DNA from 2 places in the Bradyrhizobium sp. CCBAU 51745 genome. Region 1 is predicted to be linked to the other one. Evidence: riboswitches for the same ligand, from Rfam matches in the RefSeq annotation. Region 1 holds a riboswitch; the other holds the start of a gene.
What was found. Region 1 has a riboswitch for glycine ahead of XH98_RS21320 (D-amino acid dehydrogenase). Riboswitches for the same ligand answer to the same signal wherever they lie in the genome.
Positions count from the first base shown of each region.

Region 1 (6,676 bases):
TTTGCCATCGTCTCTTAGGCCGGCTTGCTGATATCCACACTATCGTGCGGCCATTGAGACACAGACCTGAAACGCCAATGAGGCGTCATGGCCGCTTCAGGCTTACGGCGAGAGCTCGGCATGCCCTTCCTTTCTGCTATGCTTCGTCTTCTTATTTGTTATCTGGCCACCACAGGCATTTTTCGCGGAGCACGAGAGGTGAGCAACTGCGAGCCAGTGTCGGTCACGACGACCACCTCTTCATGCAGCATCAGCTTCGGTGATCCGTCGAAATATGAGGGATATGAGGTACTGGGTTCAATATTAACGATCATGCCTGGCTTTAGTATCGTCTTATCGTCGGGTTGCACCGAGGGTAACTCCGGCATCCACAAGCCCATGGAGTGTCCCATTCGGCCGATGTTGGTTGCTTTTCCTCGATTGTTTGAGCCATTTAGTACGGCTGACATCGCACTCCAGACATCACAGATCGGAATGCCAGGTTTAGCGGCGGCAATTCCCGCTTCGGTGGCATCCCAAACGACCTGATAAGCATCCTGTGTGTGCGGATCAGGTGCACCGAAAGCGAAGTGCCGATCGAAATCGCTCCAATAAAAGTCGAACAGGCAGCCGGCATCAATAAACAGCACGTCTCCATCGGACAGAAATTTGTCGGTCGGAACACCGTAAGGACGTGTATATCCCCCGCGGCCAGAAACACCCACTATCTTGCTTGTCTTCTCGACACCGCGACTGAAACATTCGAATTCGAACTGGCGACAGGCCTCGCGTTCCGTCATTCCAAGGCGCAGCTTTATTGCCAGCTCTTCAAACGCGTCCGACACAAGGCCGCATACGGTTCGAATTCTGCCGACTTCTAGCGGAGATTTGATCATTCGCAAGGGAGTGAAAATCGGATCCGATGCGTCGACGAACGTTCGAGGCTTGATCGCATCCGCAACACGCAAGAAATCTCCTGCAGGGAAGCCAAGCCTACTCTCCGCGCCAAGCTCTACGCCGATTTTGGCGTCCGCTGGCAGTAGCTCACTCAACGTTCTAGCAAGGGCGGACACACCCTCATCTTTCGGATTCGGGCTAGGCCAGCTCCGGCAATTTTTTAACCAGGTCGTGTCTCTATAAAACTGGTCGATTCCCTCTGGGACAACCGCAACGGGGTCACCTGACGAAAGAATGAGAAGAAATCGCGGCCGGGTTGTTTGCTGCGGGGTCGTGCTAGGTTCACCAATGAAATATCGCAGATTGTGTTCGGACGTCGCCAGAACCGCGTCAATGGCATGCTCCTTCATCAAACGCCGCGCGCGTTCGACCCGGCCCTCGTATTCGATCCGGGGAAACGGATCATACTGAATGGTCCTAATCGAACCCATCGCCATACCGTTCATCGCTCTTCTCCAGACAAACACGTCAATCGTAGGGCGGCCGACAATTTGGATGCTGGTCCGACAGCAGATTGCTGCCTTCGCGCACTCATTCGATAACATCCTGCGGAAAAGCCGTGCGGAGTTTTTTATGCGAAAGCATCGGAACACCGAGCTCCTCTGCGAGCAGGCGAGCAACTCCCTTGAAAGGCGCTTTTAGCTTGTCGTGGTACACGATGCTTTGGATCCCGCCTACAATCGAATGCACGCAAGCTCTTAGGTCGACCAAACGGCTTTCCTGGTCATAGCCATCCGACACGAGCCAATGGTTTGGTAGGACGTGACTAGCCGCGATCGGGGGTCGATCGCGCGACTGCAATACCGCGTTCGTGAAGCTTGGCTCGAAGTGAACGCCTCCGATGCAGAGCACAGAGTGTACCGGTTCTTCAATGCGATCGAAAATTCGCAGTAGCGATCGCGCCAGCACTCGGGCCGCAAGAGGATTTGCCCAATCTTCGGGCGAGCTTCCGATCTCGATATCGACAGCCGACGGTCGCAGGTCAGCGAGACGGGTACCAGCATCACCGGCCTTGACGCCCGACCAATGAGTCGCTTCCAGGTAAGTGCGAAAGGAGTCAAGACCGGAACTGACCCGCTCGGCTTCGACCACTAAAAGAAGCCCCCGCGTAATCCGGGGGTCGATCGCGCTGAAGGTCCCCGTACCCAGATCGCCGGTCGTTTGAACCGAGAAGATCGCGTTTGGCGCATTAGCGCCCTCGTGCCAATTCACGATGCCAATAACGTTGGCATCGCCGAAGCTATCATTAAACATTGGCGCGTAGCGCGCATAGTCGTTACTTACGACCTCGTTCGTGGCCACGATCGAAATTCTAGCGTCATGCAAGCCAGCGACTTCGAGCACGGAGTGCCCATCGACTTCGAAACTCGTTGCAACAAGAGCGCATTCCGCCTTGAGAGCATCCAGAACGTGCCCCGCGACCGGGTCCTTTTCTCGATCGACGCAGAAGACAAAGACGGCATGTCTCATCGAGGTCCTCCGCCGAGTTCAAAGCAGGTCGAGAGCGTAGGACGTCTATCTTCAACTTGGCGCCCTCGTCTTTTCGACCTTCTCGGAAAACACCCTGCTCTTTGCCCGGAACTCCGAGCTTGCACGGCGAGAGCGGGCGGGCGGGTGGCGATTAACTCAAGCCCGAATAGCGTCACGGCGCCCCTCGCGAACTGAGTTCTGTTATGGGCTAGCCTGTTTGGCGTAGCCGCGAGCGGAAATCGCGCGAATTGAGAATGGCGGCAGCGGATCGCCGGACCAGCAGCGAACTTAACCTGGCTGCGCAACGAGCAAGAGCGAATCCTGCCGCCATATGCCAGAGACGTCGACGCAAGTGGTGTGAAGAGCCCCACATCGAGCAGAGCGGCCGCCTCAGACGTGCAGGCCTCCAATGTGGCTCGACTTTGAAAGAGATGCATGCCAGGCACAGCTTTGAAGGGTCCCACACCACCGCATATTTATTAGAGCGTCGCCACGCAAACATTGGGCGTTCTTTTGAGAATCATGCAGTATTTCTGCGCTGGTCTCCAAAAGCTCGCTGGAAACCAATGGAACATCCAGCGAATGCAATCATCGAAAAGAGAGATCAGCATACTATTAGGCAACGAACCACCTGCTAATCTGGGTGGGGAGCTAGAGCAAACATCGAGTTGTCGCTTAAGCCGCCGATTTTGGGATCCGACGATTCATCACGGCTTGACAGGTAGTGAGTACGTCTGAGAGTGTTATCGTGTCTGATGATGGTGTGCGGGAGAGCGCGATAAGCCTGCAAAGGCGTATCACCGCCGACGGAGCAACTCCCCAAGGAAACTCTCAGGCCCAGGACCGCACACTGAGGACGATCTGGAGAGAGGTGCCGGTCAGCACCCACCGAAGGGGACCGTGATCCACGAGGATTTGCGGACAAAGCTCTCAGGTGCACGGACAGATTTGGGGACGGAGACATGGCGAAGCCATTCACCGTTCGTTCAATCCTGTCCTGGAGCATACGATGAGCACGATCATCATAATCGGGTCCGGTATCACCGGAGTTACAACTGCCTATGCCCTAGCCCGCCGCGGCTATTCGGTTACAGTCTTTGATCGCCAGCGCTATCCGGCGATGGACACTTCGTTTGCGAACGGCGGCCAATTATCGGCAAGCAATGCCGAGGTCTGGAATAACGTCGCAACGATCGTAAAAGGCTTGAGGTGGATGCTGCGAAAAGACGCACCATTGTTGCTGAACCCAAGTCCCAGTTTTCACAAATATACTTGGCTGGCAGAGTTCGTAAGCCAGATTCGAAACTACCGCCAAAATACGATCGAAACGACGAAGCTAGCGATAGCCGCTCGCAAGCATCTTTTTGAGCTAGCCGATCGGGAGAGCATCGATTTCGACTTGGAGCGGCGAGGAATTTTGCACGTTTATTCGAGCAAGCCCGACTTCGATGCGGCCTCTCGAGTGAATCAGTTGCTGCTCAAAGGCGGATTGGATCGCCGTCCGGTGACGCCTTCTGAAATGCTTGCAATAGAGCCAGCTCTGCGCGATCAGTATTATGGTGGCTTCTTTACCCCCTCTGACTCAACCGGCGACATTCACAAGTTCACGCGCGGCCTCGCTGCGGCTTGCCAGCGAGGGGGCGTACGCTTCGTCTTCGATGCAGAGATCTGCGGCATGCGGTCCGACCGAGACGGTGTGATCGTACACTGGAAACGAGGTTCGTTGAAGGAAGAACTCAATGCCGAATGCGCAGTGGTTTGCGCGGGGGTCGGCAGCCGCCGCATTGCTTCAATGCTGGGGGACAACATAAACATTTATCCCGTCAAGGGGTACTCCATCACGGTAGAGCTGGGAGACGAAACGAGCCAAAAGGCTGCGCCTCGCGTCAGCTTGCTGGACGAGGCCACCAAGATCGTGACCAGCCGGTTAGGAGAAGATCGCTTCCGGGTTGCGGGGACCGCCGAGTTTAATGGCGAAAACCGCGACATCCGCTGGGACCGAATTCAACCCCTGATACGGTGGGTAGAGCGATCGTTTCCGGATGTGTCCACCGCGCAGGTGGTGCCATGGGCGGGCTTGCGTCCAATGACACCTAGCATGATGCCGAGGGTCGGCCGAGGCAAACGCCGGAATGTTTTCTACAACACCGGCCACGGCCATCTCGGCTGGACATTATCCGCTGTCACAGCTGAAATGATCGCTGATGTCATTATGACAGACCGCAGCAACACTCGGCTGAGCGCATCCGTGCCCTGATCCTGTTGAGTGGGTCCTGGTCCATGCTCCCGCCGATATCGCGGCGGGAGCATGTCGCTTGTGACAGCGCCGAAGCGGATTTGCAATCGCCTTCGAAGGGTGATGCGCCCCTCAGTGCCGGGCGACTTGGTTCCCGCAGTTCATTATTTAGGTAAGACGGACCACTTGACTCGTTGCTTCCGAAAGCCTCGGTACGACTCAGTTGTTGGAACTTTTCCCGAGTTGACGAGCCACAAGTGGGGCTGCATGAGCAATGTCATTTCTTAGCAACTCACGCCGCACACCCAGTGAAGTGCCGTCGCATTAAGGGCAGCTTGCCGGCTTTGCGCGGCTCGAATGAGGCGTACCAAAGCCGTTCCGCGCGCTCACCCCAGCGTAAAGCCGCCCGATTGAACGGCTCTTCATCTCAGACACAGGGATGCATCGCCAAGCTCAACATCTTGTCCACGCGCAACCGCCGCGGAGCGACGCATCGCTGTTCGCCTAGCTGACGCTCATCTTCGTGGAGTCTGCATGGCGGACTGAGGGCGTTTCGAAGGGCATTTTGCAAGCCATGCAGCATATTTCTTGTAATTGCCGTTAGATCGACGATACTGATGTCATAAAGGTGTTTTTCCACGAGATTTATCTGATCTGAGATGTTTTTCTGCGGAAGAAGGCAGACTTTCGCAGGATTTCATCTTTAGCCTGGAGCCTGTTATGAGGTACGACCGAATCGACGCTCACATCCTAGAGATCGTGCAAAAGAATAACCGTCTCACATCCGAGACGATTGGCGAACTGGCCGGGCTTTCCGCTACCGCCTGTCAACGCAGGCTAAAGAGGCTTCGCTCGGACGGCATTATCGAGGCGGACGTTTCGATCGTTTCGGCCAAAGCGGTCGGAAGACCTATTCAGATGCTTGTGCTCGTGACATTGGAGCGGGAGCGCTCGGACATAATCGACAGATTCAAAAAGGCGATCAAATCATCCGTTGAAGTCGTCAATGGGTTTTACGTTACAGGCGATGCTGACTTTGTCCTATACATAACCGCACGCACCATGGACGACTATGAGCAGTTCACGCGACGATTTTTTCGTGAGAACCCCGATATCAAGGGCTTCAAAACTATGGTGGTCATGGATCGGGTAAAAGCCGGATTCGCTATTCCAATTGAGGCTCCATCCGAGGATTGAAGAGAGGGTCTCACCACCAGACCCGGCTTACCTGCTCCATCAGACACCGGTTACGAAACGAGCGTAGGTCTTCGCGCATTGGCGCGCGCAACTTTCGACTGAGTGGCGTCACCTCTAGGTTACCAACACCAACCGCTCATCGGGGGCGCTTCGTGGCGCGAGCGAGCTGAATGGCTCGGTCCGATGAACTTGCAAACGCTCACCAGCGAGCGATGTCGGCTTGGCCAGCATGCCTCGCTAGCGCCCTTTTTCGTCGCTCGGAGCGTGTAAAACGCTGCAAGTTTCCTTCGATTTTATGCTCTAAGCGGCTAGGCGCGATGAAATTTTAGAGCGTTTCAGAGTATGGCCTCACATATATGCGTTCACATCGCTGCTGACCCTTGGGCAGATCTAAGAAGGCCGGCTGCGCTTCAGCTGCGCGCCAAAGAGCCGCGGCTCGCTCGGCGGCGCGTGTCACGAGGAAATCAACTTTTGGAATCAATACACGACGCCGAATGATAAGGCCTCTGGCTGAGGTGAGTGGCATCTGGTCTTTGCCGGAGGCATTTTGCAGGAGTGATTACGGGATGAGCCGTGTCGTTGAGGCGCGCACTACGGGGCAAGAGCAAGGTTCACTCGCCAGGATCGGGATCGTGCGAGGCGGAACTCTTGGCGTGAAGCTGACTATTTTGAGGTTTCTCTCACATCTAAACAGCGCAAGTCGAATGACGCCGGACCTGCCGTTTGCCACCAGCCCCTCTTCGTCCTCATTCGGCGAACCATCCGGGCAAAGGCAGCAAGCTAGATGACTCCTCTCAAGCCTCGAACAATTAGCACTGAAGGTATCACAGCGCCCTT
Region 1 covers NZ_LBJP01000079.1:71,090-77,765, forward strand. The annotation lists gene XH98_RS21310 (M24 family metallopeptidase) at 159-1,382, opposite strand; gene XH98_RS21315 (D-aminoacyl-tRNA deacylase) at 1,468-2,406, opposite strand; glycine riboswitch at 3,163-3,262, shown strand; glycine riboswitch at 3,266-3,354, shown strand; gene XH98_RS21320 (D-amino acid dehydrogenase) at 3,416-4,663, shown strand; gene XH98_RS21325 (Lrp/AsnC family transcriptional regulator) at 5,363-5,839, shown strand; gene XH98_RS21330 (MFS transporter) at 6,624-6,676, shown strand, end outside.

Region 2 (6,676 bases), on a different contig from region 1:
GAGCCGCGCTTTCGCGGTGGTGTGGACATGGGCGGCGAGCGTCGGCATGCGCTCGATCAGGGCGTGAAAATGCTGTGCGTCCAGCACCAGGAGCCGCGTCTTGCGCGTCGCGGTCACCGTGCCGCTGCGTTTTGTTTTGTGCAGCAGCGCGATCTCGCCGAAGAAGGTGCCGTCCGCGAGCCGCACCTGCTGGTTCGGCAGCGTGATCTCGACCTCGCCCGCAGTGATGAAATACATCGACGAGGCGGGATCCCCCCGCCGCACCAATATCTCGCCCTGCTCGATGGTGCGGGCGCGCAAGAGCCGCATGATGTCGGCGATCTCGGAGGCCGACAGATGCGAGAACAGCGGCACCCGCGCCAGCATGCCCCAGGTGACGACGAAGTCGCGCCGCTTCACCTCTTCGGCAAAGGCGGTCGAGATGATCGCGACCGGCAGCGCGATCATGGCAAAACCCGAGATGATCGCGAACACCGAGACAAATTTTCCAAGCGCAGTCACCGGCACGACGTCGCCATAGCCGACGGTGCCGAGCGTCACGATCGCCCACCACATCGCATCCGGAATGGTGCCGAGCTTGGTCGGCTGCACGTCGCGCTCGATGGCATAAAGCAGCGAGGCGAAGGTCAGCACCACGCCGATCAGGATGACGACGCAGCCGATCAGCGCGCGCCGCTCGGCATGCACAGCCGCGAGCAGCGAGCGCATCGCCGGCGAATACCGTATCAGCTTGAAGAACGGCAGCACGCCAAGCGCGGCGAGCGTCGCGTGGCGCCCCATCACCAGCACGATTGCAGCGGGCAGGAACGCCATGAGGTCGATGATGCCGAGTGCCGAGAAGGCGTAGCCGAGCCGGTCTGACAGCGCCGAGCCCTTGCGCGGCGTGTGGCCCGCGACCGTCCACAGCCGCGCCGCATATTCCAGCGCGAACACGATCACGGCCAGAATCTTGATCGCCGAAAAGAGCGTGCCGTACCGCGCGTCCAGCTCCGGCACCGAGGCGAGGATCATCGCGACCACGTCGAGCACAATGACGCTGATGACCAGCTGGATGAAGCGCGATCCGACCGAATAGGCCAGGGGATCGTGCTCCAGCAATTCGTAGAGGCGATCCCTCAGGTTCGGATCGCGAAGCCCACGTCCTCGCGGAACGAGGCGCATGGCTTCACGCAGCCCCCATCGCTTTTTCGATCGCCGCGAGCGCCTCGGTCGTCTTGGCGCCGTCGGGGCCGCCGGCTTGCGCCATGTCGGGACGGCCGCCGCCGCCCTTGCCGCCGAGCGCCTCGGAGGCGACGCGCACGAGGTTCACCGCGTTGAAGCGCGCGGTGAGATCGGCGGTGACGCCGACCACGACCCCCGCCTTGCCGTCCTCGGTGAGGCCGACGATGGCGACCACGCCGGAGCCGATCTGCTTCTTGGCCTCGTCGGCGAGGCTCTTGAGATCCTTCATCTCGATGCCCTCCACCGCGCGCGCCATCAGCTTGACGCCGCCGACCTCACGCACGCCGGACGCTGCACCGCCACCGGCCGCCGCGCCGCCCCCCATCGCCAGCTTCTTGCGGACATCGGAGAGCTCGCGCTCGAGCTTCTTGCGCTCTTCCATCAGCGCGGTGATGCGCGCCGGAACGTCGTCGAGCGAGGTGCGCAGCTCATTCGCCGCGGTCTTCGCCAGCGCCATGGTGTCGTTGGCATGCTTGCGGGCGTAATTGCCGGTCAGCGCCTCGATGCGGCGCACACCGGAGGCGACCGCGCTCTCGCCGGTCAGCGTGATCAGGCCGATATCGCCGGTGCGCCGCACATGGGTGCCGCCGCAGAGCTCGACCGACCAGCCGAGCGCATTGGCGCCGCGCTCGCGCGCGGTCTTGCCCATCGAGACGACACGCACCTCGTCGCCATACTTCTCGCCGAACAGCGCACGCGCCCCGGCCTCGCGGGCCTCGTCCACGCCCATCACGCGCGTCGTGACCTCGTCGTTCTCAAGCACCACGTCGTTGGCGATGTCCTCGACGCGGGCAAGTTCTTCCGGCGTGATCGGCTTCGGATGCACGAAGTCGAAGCGCAAACGATCAGGCGCGACCATCGAGCCGCGCTGGGCGATGTGATCGCCGAGCACCTGGCGCAGCGCCTCGTGAATGAGATGCGTCGCCGAGTGATGCGCGCGGATCGACGAGCGCCGCGCATGATCCACCTCGAGCTGCAGCGCCGTGCCGACCTTCAGCTCGCCGCCCTCTACCGTGCCGACATGCACGAAGAAATCGCCGAGCTTCTTCTGCGTGTCGGTGACGCGGAATTTGATCCCGCCCTCGCCCGTGAGCACGCCGGTGTCGCCGACCTGGCCGCCCGATTCCGCGTAGAACGGCGTCTGGTTCAGCACGATCGCGCCCGTCTCGCCGGCCTTGAGGCTGGCAACTTCAGCGCCGTCCTTCACCAGCGCCGAGACCACGCCTTCCGCGCTCTCGGTCTCGTAGCCCAGAAATTCGGTCGCCCCGAGCTTCTCGCGCAGCGGGAACCAGATCGCCTCGCTCGCCGCCTCGCCCGATCCCTTCCAGGATTCGCGCGCCTTGGCCTTCTGCCGCTCCATCGCGTCGGTGAACGCGGCCTGGTCGACGCCGATGCCGCGCGACTTCAGCGCGTCCTGCGTCAGGTCCAGCGGGAAACCATAGGTGTCGTACAGCGTGAAGGCGACGTCGCCGTCGAACATGTCGCCCTTCTTCAAGGACGCGCTCTTCTCGTCCAGAATCGCCAAGCCGCGCGAAAGCGTCTTGCGGAAGCGCGTCTCTTCCAGCCGCAGCGTTTCCTCGATCAAATTCTCCGCGCGCATCAAATCGGGATAGGCCTGGCCCATCTCACGGACCAGCGCCCAGACCAGCCGATGCATCAGCGGCTCTTTCGCACCCAGAAGCTGCGCATGGCGCATGGCGCGGCGCATGATCCGGCGCAGCACATAGCCGCGGCCTTCATTGGAAGGCAGCACGCCATCGGCGACCAGGAAGGCCGAGGAGCGCAAATGGTCGGCGATGACGCGGAACGAGGCCGCGTTCTGCTCGGTCGGCCCGCTGCCCAGCGCCGACGACGTCGCGTCGATCAGATGGCGGAACAAATCGGTCTCGAACACGCTGTCGACGCCCTGCAGGATGCAGGCCATGCGCTCCAGGCCCATACCGGTGTCGATCGAGGGGCGCGGCAGATTCACGCGCTCCTCCTTCGTCACCTGCTCATATTGCATGAACACCAGGTTCCAGAATTCGAGGAAGCGGTCGCCATCCTCTTCCGGCGAGCCGGGAGGGCCGCCCCAGATATGGTCGCCGCGGTCGATGAAGATTTCCGAGCACGGGCCGCAGGGGCCGGTGTCGCCCATCGCCCAGAAATTGTCCGAGGTCGGGATGCGGATGATGCGGTCGTCGGAGAAGCCGGCGATCTTCTTCCACAGCCCGTGCGCCTCGTCGTCGGTGTGGTAGACGGTGACGAGCAGCTTGTCCTTCTTCAGGCCGAAATCCTCAGTGATGAGCTTCCAGGCCAGCTCGATCGCGCGCTCCTTGAAATAGTCGCCGAACGAGAAGTTGCCGAGCATCTCGAAGAAGGTGAGATGGCGTGCGGTATAGCCGACATTGTCGAGGTCGTTGTGCTTGCCGCCGGCGCGCACGCATTTCTGCGACGTGGTGGCGCGCTGGTAAGGCCGCTTCTCGACGCCGGTGAAGACGTTCTTGAACTGCACCATGCCGGCATTGGTGAACATCAACGTCGGATCGTTGCGCGGCACCAATGGCGAGGACGACACGATCTCGTGGCCGTTCTCGGCAAAGAAGTTCAGAAAGGTCGACCTGATCTCGTTGACGCCGCTCATGTTCATCCAATCGGGTGTGCTGGAGCATGATCCGGAAAAGTGTGAAGCGGTTTTCCGGAAAGATCATGCTCAAACAAAGAGCTAAAGCGCGATGACTCTCAGCGCGCTTTAGGACCCGCCAATTTGCCATCCAAACCTGGCGATTTGGGCTGATATCTGCGGGCCAAAGCGCTTTTAGACAAGGCCTGCTTTCCTGTCCAGAAACTGTGCAGAGAGATCAGAGGGTTGCCGCAGTCGCGTCATCCCCTGCAATCCCGTTGAAAGCCGATAGTCCTGCGTTGACAGGCTTGGCTGGCCTGTGGTCTTTACCCATCTATATCGTACGGCCACGTCGGGAGAGACCGGCATTGGGTGCCGGCGCCGAAGGAGCAACCGCCCCGGAAACTCTCAGGCAAAAGGACCGCGTGGCTTTGACGACATCTGGAAAGAGGCGCTAGCGGGCTTAAGACCCGGATAGCGTCCGCCGACGGGATAATACTCTCAGGCACAGCGACAGATGGGGCTTCGACTGGTTTGTCTCGGGGAATCGTCCCCGGGGAACCGCCGAGGGCCCCTGTGATGTCCGTGCGTGACGACAAAGACTCCCTGAAACGTACCCCTCTTTACGACCTGCACCTGACCCTTGGCGGCAAGATGGTGCCGTTTGCGGGCTATGACATGCCCGTGCAGTACCCCGCGGGGGTGCTGAAAGAGCACCTCCATACCCGCAATTCCGCCGGCCTGTTCGACGTCTCCCATATGGGCCAGATCGCCCTCCGGCCAAAGTCGGGCAAGGTCGAGGACGCCGCCCGCGCGCTGGAGCGGCTGGTGCCGCAGGACATCGTGGCGATCGCACCTGGCCGCCAGCGCTACGCCCAGTTCACCAATCCGGACGGCGGCATTCTCGATGATCTGATGGTCGCCAATTTCGGCGACCATTTGTTCCTGGTGGTCAACGCCGCCTGCAAGGCCGAGGACGAGGCGCACCTGCGCGCGCATCTCTCCGATACCTGTGTCATCGATTCGCTCGCCGATCGCGCGCTGATTGCGTTGCAGGGCCCGAAGGCGGAGTCGGCGCTGACGAAATTATGTGCAGCAGCGCCGGCCATGAAGTTCATGGATGCCGGCCCGCATATTGTTGCCGGCCTCGCCTGTTTCGTCTCACGCTCCGGCTACACCGGCGAGGACGGGTTCGAGATTTCAGTGCCTGCGGCGGATGCCGAACGTCTGGCGAAGACGCTGCTGGAAAATCCTGACGTGATGCCGATCGGCCTTGGCGCCCGCGACAGCCTGCGGCTGGAAGCCGGGCTCTGCCTCTACGGCCACGACATCGACACCGCGACGACGCCGGTCGAAGCCGCGCTGGAATGGTCGGTGCAGAAGAGCCGCCGCAGCGGCGGCGCGCGAGCCGGCGGTTTTCCCGGCGCTGAAAAGATCCTCGCGCATTTCGATCACGGCGCATCCCGCCGCCGAGTCGGCCTGCGGCCCGACGGCCGCGCGCCCGTGCGCGAGGGCGCACTGTTGTTTGCCGATAGCGAAGGTGGCGAGCCGATTGGAAAGGTCACTTCGGGCGGCTTCGGCCCGAGCCTGAACGCGCCTGTTGCGATGGGCTACGTGCCCACGCGTCTGAGCGCGCTCGACACAAAGCTCTTTGCGGAAGTGCGCGGGCAACGCCTCCCCCTCGCCGTCGCCGCCATGCCCTTCGTGAAAAACACCTACAAACGCTGAGGACTAAGATAATGACCACGACGCTGTACACCTCCGACCATGAATGGCTCGCGATCGACGGCGATGTCGCCACCGTCGGCATCACCGATTACGCGCAGTCCCAGCTCGGCGACGTCGTGTTCGTCGAACTGCCCAAGGTCGGCCGCAGCCTGAAGAAGGCGGAAGCTGCCGCCGTCGTGGAGTCGGTCAAGGCCGCCTCCGACGTCTACGCGCCGATCTCGGGCGAGGTGGTCGAGACCAACGACGCGCTCGCCGCCGAACCCGCGCTGGTGAACTCGGACGCGCAGACCAAGGCGTGGTTCTTCAAGATGAAGATTGCCGACAAGAGCGAGCTCGGCGGCCTGATGGATGAAGCCGCCTACAAGGCCCACACGGCGTGAGATGAAGCGAACTCTGACCTCATATTCGGTGTCATCGCCCGCGCAGGCGGGCGATCCAGTACGCCGCGGCCTATCGGCCCCAGCCGAAGCGGCTGCGTGTACTGGATGCCCCGCTTTCGCGGGGCATGACAGCGACAGCAAAATCTAAAGCGAGGACCCATGATGACCGCGCACCGCAAATCCAATGGCGACACCGCCAGTTTCGTCCGCCGCCACATCGGCCCCTCCGCGCGCGATGTCACCGCAATGCTCGAGACGGTCCGCGCGAAGAGCGTCGACGCGTTGATGTCGGAAACGCTGCCGGCCGCGATCCGGCAGGCCGCCCCGCTCGATCTCGGCAAGCCGCTCAGCGAGACCGAGGCGATCGCGCATATGGCCGAGCTCGCCCGTCAGAACCAGGTCTTCACCTCGCTGATCGGCCAGGGCTATTCCGGCACGATTTTGCCCGCGGTGATCCAGCGCAACATTCTGGAGAATCCGGCCTGGTACACGGCCTACACGCCCTATCAGCCCGAGATCAGCCAGGGCCGGCTGGAGGCGCTGTTCAACTTCCAGACCATGATCTGCGACTTGACTGGCCTCGACGTCGCCAACGCCTCGCTGCTCGATGAGGCCACCGCCGCCGCCGAAGCCATGGCACTCGCGGAGCGGCACTCGAGGGTCGAGGCGAAAGCTTTCTTCGTCGACAAGGACGTGCATCCGCAGACGCTCGCCGTGATGCGCACCCGCGCCGAGCCTCTGGGCT
Region 2 covers NZ_LBJP01000004.1:189,195-195,870, forward strand. The annotation lists gene XH98_RS06120 (cyclic nucleotide-gated ion channel) at 1-1,161, opposite strand, end outside; gene alaS (alanine--tRNA ligase) at 1,166-3,844, opposite strand; glycine riboswitch at 4,167-4,256, shown strand; gene gcvT (glycine cleavage system aminomethyltransferase GcvT) at 4,403-5,551, shown strand; gene gcvH (glycine cleavage system protein GcvH) at 5,563-5,931, shown strand; partial or broken gene gcvP (aminomethyl-transferring glycine dehydrogenase) at 6,094-6,676, shown strand, end outside.
Region 2: it holds a riboswitch for glycine, as region 1 does, so the genes downstream of both, gcvT (glycine cleavage system aminomethyltransferase GcvT) here and XH98_RS21320 (D-amino acid dehydrogenase) in region 1, are expected to answer to the same signal.